2 regions of the Leptolyngbya sp. AN10 genome follow, and region 1 is predicted to be linked to the other one. Evidence: predicted binding sites of a transcription regulator. Region 1 holds the regulator's gene; the other holds the start of a gene.

Evidence for each region. The regulator NtcA, encoded in region 1, controls nitrogen genes in cyanobacteria. The targets are predictions, from matches to a motif close to TTTGTANNNNNNNNTACAAA.
Region 2: ACQ4M5_RS06400 (MSMEG_0572/Sll0783 family nitrogen starvation response protein) is a predicted target of NtcA. The motif match lies at 1,678-1,697, and genes of this name have one in related genera.

What each region holds. Positions count from the first base shown of each region.
Region 1 is NZ_JBNXVP010000028.1:12,655-24,034, forward strand. It holds gene ACQ4M5_RS29340 (hypothetical protein) at 65-475, shown strand; gene ACQ4M5_RS29345 (sigma 54-interacting transcriptional regulator) at 496-3,024, opposite strand; gene ACQ4M5_RS29350 (pre-16S rRNA-processing nuclease YqgF) at 3,100-3,513, opposite strand; gene ACQ4M5_RS29355 (DUF3084 domain-containing protein) at 3,538-4,953, opposite strand; gene ntcA (global nitrogen regulator NtcA) at 5,071-5,709, opposite strand; gene ACQ4M5_RS29365 (YdeI/OmpD-associated family protein) at 6,072-6,674, shown strand; gene ACQ4M5_RS29370 (PHP domain-containing protein) at 6,660-7,355, opposite strand; gene ACQ4M5_RS29375 (sensor histidine kinase) at 7,729-8,574, shown strand; gene ACQ4M5_RS29380 (response regulator transcription factor) at 8,537-9,253, opposite strand; gene ACQ4M5_RS29385 (glycosyltransferase) at 9,480-10,421, opposite strand; gene ACQ4M5_RS29390 (cytochrome) at 10,455-10,949, shown strand; gene ACQ4M5_RS29395 (DUF7219 family protein) at 11,024-11,281, shown strand; gene ACQ4M5_RS29400 (fasciclin domain-containing protein) at 11,356-11,380, shown strand, end outside.
Region 2 is NZ_JBNXVP010000003.1:353,387-359,321, forward strand. It holds gene ACQ4M5_RS06390 (MSMEG_0568 family radical SAM protein) at 1-151, opposite strand, end outside; gene ACQ4M5_RS06395 (Nit6803 family nitrilase) at 153-1,133, opposite strand; gene ACQ4M5_RS06400 (MSMEG_0572/Sll0783 family nitrogen starvation response protein) at 1,140-1,622, opposite strand; gene ACQ4M5_RS06405 (MSMEG_0569 family flavin-dependent oxidoreductase) at 1,788-3,056, opposite strand; gene ACQ4M5_RS06410 (NAD-dependent epimerase/dehydratase family protein) at 3,315-4,244, shown strand; gene ACQ4M5_RS06415 (LuxR C-terminal-related transcriptional regulator) at 4,454-5,521, opposite strand; gene trxA (thioredoxin) at 5,692-5,935, shown strand, end outside.

The DNA.
Region 1 (11,380 bases):
CGCTACGGAAGTGTAATGCTTACCCTCTTTGTAAGACTCTGTAGCATGAATGTAGGACAGCAACATGAATCAGTTCTCTAAGATCAGCATCAAGGCAATTTTGATCGGTCTCGTTGTGGATATTGTTGGCACTCTTGTAGTCGGAATGACGCTTGGATTCATACTGGGTATCGGACTCGCTACTCAGTCGCGATCGCAAACCGATTTTGAATCGTTGCTGAATCAAGCGGTTCTGAGTCCTGGTTTTCTGATTCTGAGCCTGATTGTCGGTCTTGGGTTCACGTTCTTGGGAAGTTTTGTAGCAGCGCGGATTGCGAACCGATTAGCACTGACCCATTCTGGAATCGTTGGCGCGATCGCATTCGTTCTAGGATCGTTGTATGTTCCTAAAGAGTATCCTTTCTGGTTCATTGCAGCATCATTGGTTTTAACCATTCCGAGTGCTTTACTTGGAGGAATTGCTGCGAGAAAGTAGAGAAGAACTAGCACCAGGTATCATTTGGAAGTAATGATCAATGCCCATAGAACTGATCCGAGAATTACCAGTGCTAGATGTTGCGGCATTACGTTGCGAATTGGTTGACGGGCAATTTTTTGTGTCAGAAATACACTGAGCCAGAAGGTAACAATAATGGTGCAAGCTTGGAGAAATTCAATCACAGCGGGATGAGCCACTGCGATCGGTAAAGCTGCCATCAGTTCCGAACTGCCTCCGAAGGTTGCTACTGTGACAGGTAAGATTCGTCCCGCTTCGGTCAGTCCTAGATGCAAATAATGAGCGAGACTTACACCGAGAACGAGTGGAAGATAGCCGTAGGCAAGTTCGAGAAAAGAGCGCGATCGAGAATTGAACAATCGCAGAATTTGATGAAAGAACACTGCAACAACTCCAGGAAATAACAATGCGAGGATTGATACGATCGTGTGATCAAGAAAGCGATCGAGATGCAGATTAATCCCCAACACTTGTTCAATCTCTGGAAGTCGATGCAAAAACACGGCTCCAAACAATAAAAACATTAAGCAAACTTCGGGATAGCTCGGATTGTGCGTTGTCCAAAGTTCAATTCCGGGAGGACGCAGATTCAGTTCGACCGATCGATGTGGGCAAGCTTTGAGACAGGTCATACATAACACACAGTCACGATTGTCCTGAAGCTGTGCAGGATGCGAATAGACTGGACAGCCACCCGTTTCCATTCCTTCCCCTTTTTGTGGTCCGCCTTTGTAGCATTGATACGTTGTACAAGATGCTGAACAGATTCCTTGCTGTGCCCGAAGTTCAATCATCGACAATTTAGCAAATAAACCATTCATGCCACCGATCGGACAAAGATATCGACACCAAAATCGTCGCTCAAATAGCACAGAAAAAACGACGGCTCCAGCAGTAATTAACAACAATAAACAACCGGATAGGTAAGCTGTATTTTCTAAATTCCAAAGTTCTTCCCATAGCAAAATCAGCGTGAACATACCGAAGAGGAACCATCCGCCCCACTTTTCGGCTGATTGTCTTGCCCAAGGTTGTAGCTTACGAGGATAGAGCCAGAGTGAAATTTTTTGTGCAAGCTCACCGTAAATCATGAATGGACAGACTGCACACCAAAGCCGCCCCACAAAAGGGAATGAGATTAGAATGAACATCCACCACCAAGCCCAAAAGAAATTGAGCGCAAAGTTACGATCGCGGCTCTGAGGTGCAACCATTAAGACAGTAACCACGACTGCAAACACACCTAACGTAAAACCATAGTTCAGTCGATCGGTCCACCAAGGACTTCTGAGGAACTGTCGCAACTTTGGATAAGCATTGAGCAAATTGAGGCGAAATCGACGGTTTTTATCGCCAGTTGACCAAAAAACCTCTTCAGTCAGTTCTGAGCATTCTGCTTGTTGAATTGCTCGTCCGAGTAAGCTTTCTAGTTCTACATGATTGCCTGGAAAGTCATAGCCCTGAAGTCTTCGCATTGCTTCGGGAGTAATCTTCGGTTTAGCAATTCCACGCGATCGAGAAATCAAACTGAGATAGTATTCTGCTTGAATTGCAATGTCCGATTTTCTCACTCGCAACGGTGGCACTTTGATCACATGAGCAATGAGCTTACATTTTTCTAGTCTGGGTAGAACCTTTTCAGAAGTCATGAGAATTCGAGCTTCATACGATCGAGGTTCTGGCGCTTGTTCTCCTGCTCGTGCGATCGGCGTAAACTTCCCGGTCTTTAACAGTTGAACTAGCTTCTCTTCAAACTCTGGGGAAATGTCTTCGAGATTGTTTAGCATCAATGTTCCGCGACCCATCCAATCCAGCAATCCGGGCTTATCCGATCGTCCAAACAATTCCACAGGCTGTAAGGTATTGCAATTCACTTTGATCAAAGGTTCTTTGCGATCGCGTGATCCAAAGTGAATCAATGCTCCAGTATTGTCTTTCTCTAATCCAGGCTCTCCAAAAATCAGAACAGAACCGCGATCGCTCGAAGCTTTCTTAATGTCTTGGCGCAATCGAACCGCGTATCGGCTGGTTCCTACAATTCCACGTTTTACTTTTGGGACAAGATACGAACGCAATGCAATCTGTCGATCGCGCTCATAAGCAAGTTCAGAAGCAACCTGTTCTAATTGGAGTGCAAGCTGTTGGGACACACTTTGAGCAATCTCTGGGAACTGTTGAGCGATCGCTAAAAATTCAGTTCTTGGAATTGCCCAGATCACACAATCATTCAGCGTGATTGTGGTTTCTTCTGCCACTCGATCGAGCAATAATTCCTTGAGATACACGATTGCACCGGGAATCAAACTCGTAACTTTTGCTACAGTCGTTTTACTCGTGCGGTAGCTCTCTAAGTGCCCATCGTAGAGAATGTAGAGCGCTTCAGGCTGAATGTCTTCCAGTCCGATTCGTCGATTCTCTTGGATCGATTGCTCCTGGATTTGATGCGCGATCGCGGTTAAGGCTTCCAGAGACAAGCTCGAAAACGCTGTCCATTTCCGCAACCATTCCACCCGCTCTAAAACGTCCATACTCGCCTCGACTGAGTTCGCGAACTCTATCGTAGAACTAGGATTGTTTCGATCGAGACGAATTGATAGAGAAACTTAACTCACCAAACGTTCTAAGTAGCGTTCGATTAACAAAATCGCCACAATATCATCGATCGGTCTCGGTGGTGTTCGCATTCCTTCAGGAATCAGTTTGCTCAATCCTTTGGGTGGATACATGATCCAGAATCGATCGCGTGCCTCTAACGAACTATTACGCTCATCGACTGTGACCACTCGCAAATCCGTCAATTCCTCTTCTAATCTTCGTTTCCATTCCTTTGATGAAGTCTGATCACCCATCACTAAGAGCGAAACTGGAAAGCGATCGCGCAAAGATTGAATCGAAGCGATCGCGGCATCTGCACTAATCACCTCGTGATAATAGACTCGTCGATCGACTCCCATGACAGCTAGACCACATTTTTGCCGCCCTGGATCGAATCCCAAAATCACGGGCTGTTCCGCCATGATACGCCTCTACCCTCAAGAAGATTAACTCGATGCTCTCAATACGATTTGCCCGTTCTGCACTGCCACTAATTCTATTTTGAGTGGTCCTGACGTGTAAGTGTTTTGTGATGCGACTGCTCTAAGTTCAACCGGAGTCGGAAAACGGCGTAACTGCTCAATGAATGATCCAAGAGTCAACAGTTTCTCGATTTCGATATTGTCATTCAGCACACCCGCCACACGCGCACGAGAATTAGATGCTGCGAAGAGATCCTGAATCGATTTCTGAAAATCTTGTGCCGACAGTTTAGACGGATCGATCGTTTGAGCCGCGATCGTATCTCCCGCCAGAAACACAATTCGATTCGGAACCGCACTCATGTACACGGACACGCCTCGATTTTCGCCTTTCACATAATTCGCACGAGCTTGTACACGCACCAGGTAATCCTGACCGTCACTAATCTGGCTGATTAAAGATTCCACTTCCGCTGTTGGAATTTGCACCAATTGGTCATTGCGTCCAAGTTGAAGCGCTTGAATCGCGGACTGATTCGCATATTGCAATAATTGATCAACTGCGACTCTTGCACCTCTCGGTTCCACGACTCGCACAACACCCGAAGACAAGACTTGAGTTCGATAAAGCGCGAGATCGCCGCTCCGAATCAGCTTAACATCTCGTTCAAATCGTCCGAGTGTTTCAGTTAGTGCTGCTTGTTGAGAGGCTAGTTCTTTAAGCTGAGATTCTAATTTTTCCAACTCTGTACCGCGTTGAGCAATGACCCGATCGCGTTCGCTAATTTCTCGATCGCGCTGTTCGATCACGCTCGTGCGTTCGGCAATTTCTTCATCTCGCTCCGCAATTTGAGCCTTCACCTGATCACGCTGCTCGATTAATTTTTGCTGCTCGGCTTGCAGTTGCTCGATCCCTGTTCGTAACGTTAACGCTTGTTCAGACACCGCAACCAATTGTTGGCGAGTCGCATCTCGCTGCGCTTCTGTCGTTCGGAGTTGAGCATTCGTTTCTCGTTGTCGATTGATCGAGGTTTGCAAATTCGCGTTAATTCGTTTTAATTGCTCTTCGACTTGAGCACGTTCCGATCGCGCTTCTGCCAATTGCTTTTCGACTTGCGCCTTCTGAGCATCGGTCGCTTTCAAATCAGCGGACACTTTTTCAAGGTCGCGTCCTCGATCGCGCAGTTCTGTCTGAATCCGCCCGAAGTTCAGTAACATTTCACGAAACGTCTTACTTGCCAGCAACAATATGCCAAGCGTTGAAGCTGAGATCAGCGTTCCGGTCAAAATTGTCACCACGACAGCGGTTTGCTTAGGACGGAGATTGAACAGACTCAGGCGGGCTTTTCCCACGCGAGTCCCCAAACGATCGCCAATTGTCGCGATCGCTCCTCCCAACACCAACACCACCAAAATTAAAATCAGCCCGACATCGGACATATCACTCCCAAGACAACCCTAGCCCCAGACGGTCTAAGACAATTCCAGACTCGCCTTTCATTATGCCTGTTCGCTCTAAACTTCGGGCGCGTCTTTCAGGAAAGAATTCTAAGCGAATTAAGTGAATTGTTGACTCAGCGTTACAGGATTGTGAACGGTGATTTTTTTCTTGTGAATCGAGATCATTTTGTCCTGACGCAAATCACCGAGTAAGCGAGTCACAGTGACGCGAGTTGATCCAATCGCTTCTGCGATCGCTTGATGCGACAGCTTCAGATCGATCATGATCCCCTCTTGCGAAGGCACTCCGAAGTCGCGACAGAGAATCAATAGAAAACTTACCAAGCGCGATCCCATATCTCGATGCGCCAGGGTTTCGATCATCATCTCGGTTTGGAGAATCCGCGACGATAAGCCTTTCAGCATCAACATCGAGAGTTCCGGATTTTCTTTGAGTGCTTTTTCGACTTGTTCGATCGGCACTGAAAGCAATTCGACTGGCGTAAATGCGACTGCGTGATAAAAGCGATCGGCGCGTTGTCCGGTAATCAGTGATAACACGCCGAATACACTATTTTCTCTTAACAGCGCAACGGTGATTTCTTCCCCTGCTTCATACACTCGTGAGAGCTTGACGGCTCCTTTAACCAGGAAATAGACTCGTTCGGCTGGATCACCCGGAAAAAAGATTGTTTTGCCGCGTTCAAACGTCTCAATAACGGGAGGATACGCGCCTCCTCCGATCTGACGAAACATTGTTGCGAGCGGTCTATCCTTGGTCACTACCATTTCTTTCCTTGTCGTATCGAGTGAAACTGGAGCAGTTTACCGAGTCAGTAACGCGATGTGCACTTTGTGAACAATCGATGACTTTAGACCACTAAAACTGACTCATCAAATGGTTTTTGTACGCTGCGCTACATTTTCGCTTTGATTCTGAAAATCTCTGTAAAATTTCTAAGTTTAGACCGGTTTTTTTCAGTACTATTGGGATCTTGTTTTAAAGATTCTCAATAATTTCCACACATCATAGCGTGAAAGCAACCAGGATTCAGAGGGAAGTGTTAAGGAAATGTTAATGATTTGAATAAAGAGAATCACCTTTTAGCCATTTAGCGATGCCGAAGTTTGAAGATCAGCTAGACAAAACCGAAGCGATCGACAGAGTCGCTTGGCGAAATTGGCTCAAACAAAATTATGAAACCGCGATCGGAATTTGGCTAATCTACTACAAAGTAAAAAGCGGAAAGCCAAGTATTCGATACAGTGAAGCGGTGAAAGAAGCACTCTGTTTTGGGTGGATTGATAGCAAAGCGAAATCGTTGGATGACGATCGCTATATGCAGATTTTTACGCCCCGAAAACCGAAAAGCGTTTGGTCGAAACTCAACAAGCAATACATTGAGGAGTTAATTGCCGAAGGATTAATGACCGAGGCGGGGATCAGAAAAATTGAAGCGGCAAAACTCGACGGATCTTGGACTTCTTTGGATGCGATCGAGGCTTTGATCATGCCGCCCGATTTGATTGACGCATTGGAAAAGAACGCGATCGCACAACAAAATTTTCAGACGTTCAGCAACTCGACCAAGAAAGTAATTCTCTATTGGATCGAGAGTGCCAAACGTTCTGAAACTCGACAGAATCGAATCGAAAAAACGGTGATGGCTGCGGTTGAAAAGCGATCACCGCTCGATCAGGCATCTTCAAAGCCGCTGTAGCAAGTTCATCCCATGCGTATCGGTTCCACAAGAACTGAGCAATCCAAACGTAGCCTGCAACTCTGTCACCCGTGCCGTCTCTTTTGGACTCGGCATCCACGGCTTTGGATTGTTGTAGGCGTAAAACGCTTCCACCCCATCAATTCCCACCATTGCCGCTGCTGGAATCAACTCATCCACCGATCGACGATATCGCGCTGGATGTGCCAACACCGCAATCCCGCCTGCTTGCTGAATCGCACTGATCACTCGTGCTGCTTGAGCGCGATCGCCTTGAGGCGCAGAACCTTGGAGATAAGACGCGATCGCCGCATGATTTGGATCAAACGCAAATCCGAGAATATGTACCTCAGTTTCGAGCAAGCGAGACGTAATCTCGGTTCCCGTCCACAACTGCGGCAACTCTGTCCCTGATTGCGTCTCCATATAGCGCTGTGCCATTTGGTATCCGCTGATCTGATGGTGATCCGTAATCGCGAATCCTTTGAGCGAAAGATCGATCGCTTGTTGTGCTAACGCTTCAGGGTGTAGCTGCCCATCCGAATGCGTCGTGTGCATGTGGAAATTGTAGGTGAGCGGGCAACTTTTAGCCGTCAGCGATGCAAAAACCTGTCGTAGCGCTACCGCATCCTGCGCGGCTTGGGGGGTCATTGTCGAACTCGAAGCAAGATGAGCAGTCATAAATCGCCTCAAACGTCACTGCCATGTCACGGGACTACATCTAATGTAATGCACTGCTTAAAAAATCGTTTCAGTATTAAACACTCAGGGTATTGAGTATACCTGATGTCATTCATTAGTCACATGAGCAAAAGTGGCACATCTGCGATTTGTGCGGCACCGCATTCGATGATAGGGTATATAGCCAATCCCCCCTAGTTGCATTTTAGTTGCATTGATTCAAGTGAGTTCCCGCCCGTAGTCGTGTTCCTGTTGTGAGTTGCAATTTTATGCAGTGCATTCCTTGGAGCACTCTGCGGGACGAATTGATGTCGCCCCTCTCAATCGTCCTCGCAGCGGCATATCGGCTGATTTTGGTTGAGTTCCTGAAAACATGATTTCTAGTACGAATAATGGCGGGTTCGCCCAACAGGTAGAAGCAATTCGGCAGCGTCTGGCTTCAATTCGCGATCGCCTTTTGGCTCAGTCTACCGTGAGTTCCCCAGTCCAAGTTGAGATTCAGCAAGAGTTACAGTCCGCGATCGAGGTTTTGCAGACGGCACGAACCGTGATTCAGCAGGCGGAATCAAGTTCGACGATCGAGCAGTTACGAGCCTCGGTGCGCGAAAAAGAGATTCTTCTGCGTGAGATTCATCACCGGATTAAAAATAATTTGCAGGTGGTGACGAGTTTGCTCGATTTGCAGGTGATGAGGGTGCAGGATACAGACGTTCAAGCCCTGTTACGCAGCAATCAGAGTCGAATTAGTTCGATCGCACTGGTTCACGATCGATTGTCGCAGTTAGGCAATCAGAATTCGATTCGCTTAGGTGAGTATGTGCAGAGTTTGGTTCCGATGCTGGTGCAAACTTATGCGATCGAACCTAATCAAATCACGCTCAGAACGGCAATCAGTGGCGAGATTGAACTATCTGCGAATCGAGTGGTTCCAGTGGGATTGATTCTGAATGAGTTGATCTCGAATGCGTTGCGGCATGGACTGGTGAATCGAGAGGGCGAAATCGCGGTCTTGTTGCGGGTTGAAAATTCGCAGGTCACACTGACGGTAAGTGACACCGGAAATCGGCTTCCTGCGAATTTTGACCTGAACACGCCGCAAACTTTGGGATTTCAGATTATCAATTCCCTTGTGCAGCAATTGGACGCAACTTTGAGCGTCGATCGAACTTCCAGAACTGCGATTACGATCCAGTTTGACGCTGCTGATTCGGAGTCGTGAGTCCATGTTCGAGCGCAAATCGAACCAATTCTGTCCGGCTATTGGTTCCGGTTTTGCTGAAGAGGCGACTGACGTACTTTTCCACGTTGCGGACACTGGTTTCAAGCCGACGAGCAATTTCTTTGTTCATCAAGCCATCAACCACGAGATCTAAAACGCTCTGTTCTCTAGGAGTGAAATCGAGCTTCATCGGGGCGGGCGTTTGAACGATCGCGCCTCGTCCTTTCAGTTCAGCTTGAATTGCCGCAATTTGGCGAGAAAGATCTGCCAAATTTACATTGTCATCGGTGCTGGTGGCTTTGATGTCTGCGCGTTGTCTGAGTAAGCGAGTGACGATCGCAACGAGTTCATCGGGGTCAAAGGGTTTTGGCAAGTACGCATCACAGCCCGCATCGTACCCTTGAATACGATCGCTTTTCATGCCTCGTGCGGTTAAGAAAATCACAGGCAAGGTTTTGAAACGGGCATCATCCCGAAGTTGCTTGAGGAATTCATAGCCGTTTGCCTGGGGCATCATCACATCGGTGATCACCAAATCGGGTTGAATTCGCTGTAATGCTTCCCAGCCTTCGCGCCCATTGGTGGCGGTATGGACTGTATAACCGCTGTCTTCGAGATAAGCTTGTACCGCTTCCCGGAGTCCAGGTTCATCATCGACTAATAGGAGTTGCTCCGGCATAATTCGATCCTCTGACAGATTGATTGGATGTAAGTTCGAGTGTGCGCTTCGTTGTTGGGGAGTTGTGCCCCCTAAATCGCCCATTCTGGGGGACTTTGAAAATCAAAACCTCTCTAGGCTTGAAGTACCCCGTTTGTGGGGGATTTAAGAAGCTTCAAAGGTTTGTCACCGAAGCGAAACACGCAATCGAACTTACAGTTATTCAAATTTAGCGAATTTTGCCGCATTAGGATTGAACCGTAGGAATTGGTAGAGGTTCGATCGTTCGTGCTTCATTGGAAAGTGTTGCTTCTCGTTGTCCTTCTGACCGCGCTTGGAGACAGAAAAGCCCGATCGGAGTTTGGATCAGATCAACGAGAGTCGCTTTGCCTGCCAGCAGTTTTAGAGATGCGATCGGTAATTCTTTAACCATCCAGCGTATGAGTCGATAGCGGTATTCGGACGGATTCGGTTCGCGCATTAAATCGATTCCGTGGAGTTCATGCAGATAGCGGTTTGAGCGTCCATATCTGCGCCATTGGCTCTTGAGTTCGGTGAGCGTGGCGCGATGACGGTGACAGACGATCGCGGTTTCGGCAAATCGTAATTCCCAAACCGTTTCGCGCAAGATTCTCCAGCAAATATCTGCGTCGCCGCCTGTGGTGAGATAGGGGCGGAATAAGCCGACTTGTTTGAAGGCTTCTAGGCGGATGGCGAGGTTTGCGGTTTGACCGTAGGCGCAAAAGGGATGATTCAGCGTGTGTTTTTGAGACAGGGTTTCTTGTCGATCGGCGTATTGTTCGAGCAAGCTGTTTCCGGGAAGCGCTTTGATTTCTCCTGCGACTAAGCCGACTGCTCGATCGAGGAACGGTTGAATCAAATCATTGAGCCAGTTCGGTTCGGGGCGACAATCGGCATCGGTGAAGGCAAGAATTTCTCCAGTCGCGTTCTGAATCCCTAGATTTCGAGCGGCGTAGGAACTTTGGATTTGGGATTGGTTGAAGACTCGAATTCGATCGGATACGGCGGCTTGTAATAATTCAGTGGTGCGATCGTTGCTATTGTTATCGACCAAGACGCATTCAAAATTTGGGTAAGTTTGAGCATTCAAACAGTCGAGCAGCGCAGGTAAATCTGATTCACCGTTGTAGATTGGCACAATCACCGAAACGGATGGTAAAAAACTCATATCCAGATTGCAGAATTCGATTCTGATGTCAAAATGCCCAAAACGATCGTGGGAGTCATGGGAGTTGGAGAACAGGCGACTCCACAAGAGATTCAGACTGCGTATGAATTGGGACAGCGGATCGCTCAAGCAGGATGGGTTGTCTTAAGCGGTGGGCGGAATGTGGGCGTGATGGATGCGGTGAGTCGTGGCGCGAAAAGTGTTGGGGGAATGACGATCGGGATTTTGCCGCACGTCGATTCGGAAGTTTCAGAAGCGATCGATATTCCTATCATTACCGACATGGGAAATGCTCGGAACAATATCAATGTGTTATCGAGTGGTGCGATCGTGGCTTGTGGAATCGGAGCGGGAACTGTTTCGGAAATTGCTTTGGCGATTAAAGCGAGGAAGCGTGTGATTTTATTGACTGAGAATTTGGAGGCTCAAATGTTTTTACGATCGCTGAATCCTAAGTTAGTCAGCGTCGCAGAAAGTGTAGAGATGGCACTGAATCAACTTGAGGTGATTCTTACGACACAAGAATAAATCAGTCTCGCTTTTCAGCACAGAATTGCCAACATACAATGAAGAACACGATTAATCAACATTAGGGTAAAACTGTGGACAAAACGCCAGAGCAACAAAAAGAAGACTTCCTTTACCCATCCGCGCACTACCGAGGGGAGTTTACGCCTGAGAACCTAGCGTTTAATGCCAATCTTCAAGAGTTTGCTCAGCGGGTCTCTTTGCTGTGTGGATTAGAGACTTCGGGTAAGATTCCGCCCGGTGATGCGTACAGACAAATCAAAGCCCTTTGGCATGAGTTGAAAGAATCGAAGAAAAATTTACTCGATCGAACCAGCCCGGAAGACAGCTAATTTCTCTCTTTCGTCCGATGTAAATTCGACCATACTGTTCTTTTCTTAGAAGAGGAATCGAACAGGACATAACTATGCCAAATCTTCTACAAACTGCAT
Region 2 (5,935 bases), on a different contig from region 1:
AGACAGGAACCATAATCGTTGTGCCCTCGATCGTGATTGCCTTATGGTCTGACGGTCCTGCGCCTCCTTTGCGTCCAGTCGCACCAATGCTTGGATCAACTAGCTTTAATCCTTGAGATTGCAGATCCGTGATGAGCTGTTGTTTGTTCATATTAAGGATCAGGAATAAGGATTGACATTTGTTCTGACGATCGCACCTCGATCTCTTCTTTCAAAACCGTTTGCGGCTCAAAATTTGCCTTTAGCTGAAGTAGCTCAGGGCGGGAATAGTGCCCGACTGAATCCATCATCCGCTTGCGTTTGGTGATTAAAGAGAAATCGAGATCTGCGATCGCAATTCCCTCTCCTTCAGTAATCGGAGAACAAAGATGATTGCCTTCAGGACTAATAATGGCGGTATTACAACCTCCACTTAGCACTTTCTGAAGCTTCTCATCAGGCGTAATCTGAGCAACTTGCTCTGGAGATAGCCAACCCGTCGCATTCACCACAAAGCACCCTGCTTCTAAAGCATGATGACGAATGGTAACTTCGATTTGATCAGTGAAAATCTGACCGACCATTGAACCGGGAAACTGAGAACAGTGAATCTGCTCATGTTGTGCCATCAATGCAAACCGAGCGAGTGGATTGTAATGCTCCCAGCAAGCTAATGCGCCGACTCTTCCGACAGCAGTATCGATCGCTCTCAACCCCGAACCGTCTCCCTGCCCCCAAACCATACGCTCATGGTAAGTTGGCGTAATTTTCCGACGCTTCAGCAACAATGTGCCATCCGCGTCGTACACAAGCTGCGTGTTATAGAGCGATCCATTGTCTCGCTCATTCACACCCACTACGACAACAACGCCATACGATCGAGCAGCACGACTAATCGCATCCGTGACTGGACTGGGAACCGTTACCGCTTCCTCGTACAGCCGCATGTGCTCCTTACCCATCAACACCGGAGGCTGAATAAAAGAGAAGTAAGGATAGTACGGAATAAACGTTTCAGGAAAGACGACTAATTGCGCTCCTTCCTTGGCAGCAGACGCGATCGCATCTAATACTTTTTCCGTAGTTCCATCCCGACTAAACAGGACGGGGCTAAGTTGTACCGCCGCTGCTCGAACAATATTGGCATCTGTCATTGTGGTTTAAAGTGTCCAAGTGTCGAGGATAAATGCGCCATCTTTACGGTGCATCAACACCAAATCCAAAACATCTAATGGATTGATTGGACGAATTCCAGGAGTCAGTGAGGGTTCACCATGTCCGTAGAGAGCTTGCAGGGCGAATCGGCAGGCATACACTTTTCCACCTTCCGCCATGAACTTACTAAGCTGATCATTAAAGTTCTGATGTCCAGGGAAAGCAGAATCACCGAGCTTCGGAAATCCGCGCTGTACGCCGAGTGTGACACCAGGACCATATAGCAAAATTGAAGTCTCAAAGCCTTTCCGCAACAGGCGAGTGGCTTGGAGTAAGTTCACAAAACCGATCGAGCCTTCAAACGCGACCGTATGAAACGTAACTAAAGCTTTTTCACCTGGCTCAGCTTTGACATCTGGAAACACTTTCTCTTCGTAATCAACGAAAAAGTCTCCAACTTGATGGGCAGGAGCAGTAATCTCAGGCATGACGCTCTCCTCTGGTGAGTTTGCTGCTCAGATTAGTTGGGATTGCAGCAAAGCTTTTGTAGTGTCGGATACAGTTTTTTTAGGTCTAACAATAGTGTTAGGAAGCACGATCGATTCTGGTAATTCTATCTAAGAATCATAAAGTTACCTATTGAAATCGATAGGCTATGATCCCAATAGAAATTCATTGACCACGCTCCAAGCGCTATCTTGAGAAACTTTCTTTCTAGCAGAGATATAGTCTGCTAGATATTGAGCATCTCTAGCAATTCCAGAAAAGCGACCCGATCCCCAGGTGTAGAGCCAAGGTAAACCTAGAAAATACAATCCCCAAACGGGAGTTACACCGCGTTCATGTCCGGGATAGCCTTTCCCATCAAAGACAGGAACTTCGATCCAGCGGAAATCGGATTGATAGCCTGTACACCAAACAATTGCTTCAATGTTCTGATAATCAAGCGATCGAGGTTCTCCAATCGGCTCCCAAACCGGATGATACGGCGGTTCTATTGGCGCTTCGATCTGATTCTGTTCGATGAATGTATCAATCGTTTTCTTAATGCTTTCAGAAACGGCATCGGCGTGATCTAAGTTCTGTTTGAGATTGTTCTCAAACTCGATCGATGTTCCTTTCACACTTTTTACTCTGCCATAAAGCTGCATTCCTTCTAGTGCAAAGTGGCGCAAATCAATCTCTCGTCCACCATCGCGACCGGTGACATAGTGATTGGCTTTGCTCCTCACCGTTTCTTTCTGAGGATGATCCTCGATCGATAAATCATAGTAGCCCATCTGATCCAACCAATCGACTACATCTTTGCCCCGGTAGCGTCTCGGTGTTCGTGGAGCACTGCCAACAGATAAATGTACAGTCTTTCCAGCAAGATGCAAATCTTCTGCAATTTGACAGCCGGATTGTCCCGTTCCGATTACCAGAACATTGTTCGGCAAAGACTCTGGATTCTTGTACTCAGACGAATGAATTTGCTGAATCCTGTCAGGAAACCGCTCTAAAAGACTAGGAATTCTTGGTAGATGATAGCTTCCCGCAGCAATGACGACTTGATCTGCTGTGAACAATCCGATCGTGGTTGTCAGTTCAAAGCGATCGTCGTGTTGTCGAACTTTGAGAACTTCCACACCTTCACGGATTGGAGGATCAAAAGAGGCTGCATAGCTTTTGATGTAATCGACGATCGCATCTTTTTCCATGAATCCATGCGGCTCACGTCCTGGGTACGGATAGCCCGGAAGCTGACACTGCCAATTTGGAGTCACCAGGCAAAACGTATCCCAGCGTTTTTCTTTCCAGGAATAAGCGATCGTATGTTTTTCAAAGATCAGATGATCAATCCCTTTTTCTTTGAGACAGTAGCTCATTGATAAGCCAGATTGACCACCACCAACAATAATGACCGGGTAATGAGTTTGCATTGTAAAAATCCGTAACACTGATTGCAGCGTAACCGGGAATGAATGTGTGCTGTTGTAATTCTTACTACCGAGCTTCTCAATTAGCAAGTACACAAGCAGCAAAAACGACCCCTGATTTTGCTTCTACCGAACGGATGATGCATCGGGAAAGCGTTGCGGATAGGCTACGTATGCGTCAAATTTAGCCCCTATCTTTCAGACGCAATATAGAAGTTTTTACGATCGTTTCTCAGCCAAAAAATTCCTAGAGAATCTATTATGTGTGCTCTGCCCTGTTCTCTCTCAAGTAAGAAAGTTTTAGTGACTGGAGCAAGTGGTTTTATTGGTCGTTCTCTTTGTCAACGACTTTGTCATCATCAAGCTCAAGTCTTTGGCGTGTCAAGGTTTCCACAGGAATCGACTGGCGCAGTTCGATGGATGCAGGCAGATGTCACAAGCTTAGAAGAGATGCAGCGAATTATCGCTCAAGTGAAGCCTGATATTCTGTTTCATTTAGCGGCGGATTCGTCTGCTTCTCGCAGTTTAGAGGCGGTTCGATCGACGTTACAAGGCAATTTGGTCAGTACTGTTAATTTGCTGACTCTGATGGCTGAAATGGGTGGGCGAGTGGTCTTAGCAGGATCGCTTGAAGAACCGGATCAAGGAGAATTCCCGATCGCATCTTCTCCGTATGCGGCAGCAAAATGGGCAAGTTCAGTCTATGCCCAAATGTTTCAAGAGTTGTATCAATTGTCGATCGTCAGAGCGCGATTGTTTATGGTCTATGGTCCTGGACAGATGAACTTTAAGAAGCTGATTCCGTATGTGACATCAGCTTTATTGAATGGGGAAGCGCCGCAGTTATCTAGCGGGCAACGGTTAATTGATTGGATCTACATAGATGATGTGGTGGATGGATTGATCGCGGCTGCACAATCTTCAGAAGATGGATTGTTTGAATTTGGTTCTGGAACACTCACTTCAATTACTGAGGTAGTTCACCAGTTGAATCGAATGATTAATCCGAGCATTCAACCGATGTTTGGGGCATTGTCCGATCGACCAATGGAACAAGTCAGAGTCGCGAATCTTGCGGCTTCAATGTCAAAGCTCAATTGGAGACCCAAGGTTTCTCTAGAAGAAGGATTAGCGCGAACTGTCGAATGGTATAGACATTACCATCAAGCCACACTGCGATCGTGCGCCTAAGAGGGTGTTTGAAAAGTATAAAAAGCGGCTTTGCTGCGTTGCCAGTCCGCCCGGAGATCAATCTCCGGGCTAATGGAGGAAACCCCGCTGAAGCAGGCTAAGAGCGTAATACGGAGTTCTTAGCCCAGTTCAGTGGGCTTCCCCTGATTAGCCCGGAGATTCATGTCCGGGCGGGTGAATGCGATAAACGATCACTTCTCAAACACCCTCTAAATCCAACCTTGCACGATCGCAGAATAAATCGCTTGATATCGCGTTCGAGCCTTTAATTTGCTCATCACATTGTTCAAGTGAAATTTAACTGTACTTTCACTAATGATTAATTGATCTGCAATGTCTCGATCGCGAAATCCTTGCGTTAACAATCGTAGAATTTCAGTTTCTCGCTCAGATAACACTGAGGATTCGTGCATCGAGACTTTCAGCAAAATTTGAATTGCATTACGATCGGGACTCGGTTGGATTTGTAGCGCATTCGGAAACATACGATCGCACAATTGTTTGAGTTCATCTAAAGAATCAATCCTGGGTGCGATCGCATCTAAAGAGACAAAATCATCTCCATACATCAACTTCCCGTAAGTACAGTTGATCGTTTCTAACATCTCAGCCACTTTCAGAAAGCCATACACGATCGAAGGGGAAAGCGGTTTCTCTGTTCCGACTAGCGTAAATCGCGCCTGTTTTAACACTGCGACTAATTGATCAGATAACATCCATTCGCTAAATCGCGGTTGTGGAGTTGAGGACTGTTGTTGCTGATGTTTGATAGCTGTATCTAATGCGATCGTAACAATCGTGCATAACGTTTGCAGCACTTCAAGGAAAGCAGGCTCTAAAGGGCGACAGCTAAACATCACCAACACACCCAAAACGCGATCGTTCGCGATCAATGGATAGCCCGCAAATCCGCAGATGTTATTCTCGATCGCCCAGTCTCGATCGCCCACCCACGATTCCGCAGGCAGATTATTGCTCAAAAACGACACCCGATTCAGCGCAATTTTCCCCACTTTGTAAGCACCCAGCGGCACTCGTCCAAACTTACCATCGGTTCGAGTGGATAAGCCCGAAGATGCCACCAATTTCAGTACAGACTGATCCGGTTCTAACAGCCACAATCGTGACATTGCACCCGAAAATTTCTCCACTAAACCAGAAGTCACCGATCGCGCAATCTCTTCTGGCACAAGACAGCCCGAAAAGCCTTGAGCAATCTCATTGACCTGCTGGAGATCAAATAAAATTCGATTCGGATCGGCAGTAAACTCAGCCATAGACCCTCTCGATTTCAGTAGCGTGACTCACCGTAGCGTGATTTCCGAACCAAAACTGATCCTTTGCGAACGATTTTAAACAGGATTAACAATTCTCTATTTGATCGATTGAGACGATTTTCATTTCACGCGCTAGTGTTGAAGAATACGATATCGGAGACTCCGCTAAAATGGCAACGAAACAGCAGTTTAACAGTTTTGAGGAACTGATTTCCGGCTCTCAAACGCCCATCCTCGTAGACTTCTACGCGACTTGGTGTGGTCCTTGCCAAATGATGTCTGGCTTTCTCGATCTAGTGAAGGATAGCCTCCAAGATCAAATGAAAATTGTCAAGATCGATGTAGACAAGTATCCGGAAATTGCCAGCCAATACGATATTTCGGCACTTCCGACTTTGGTACTGTTCAAAGAAG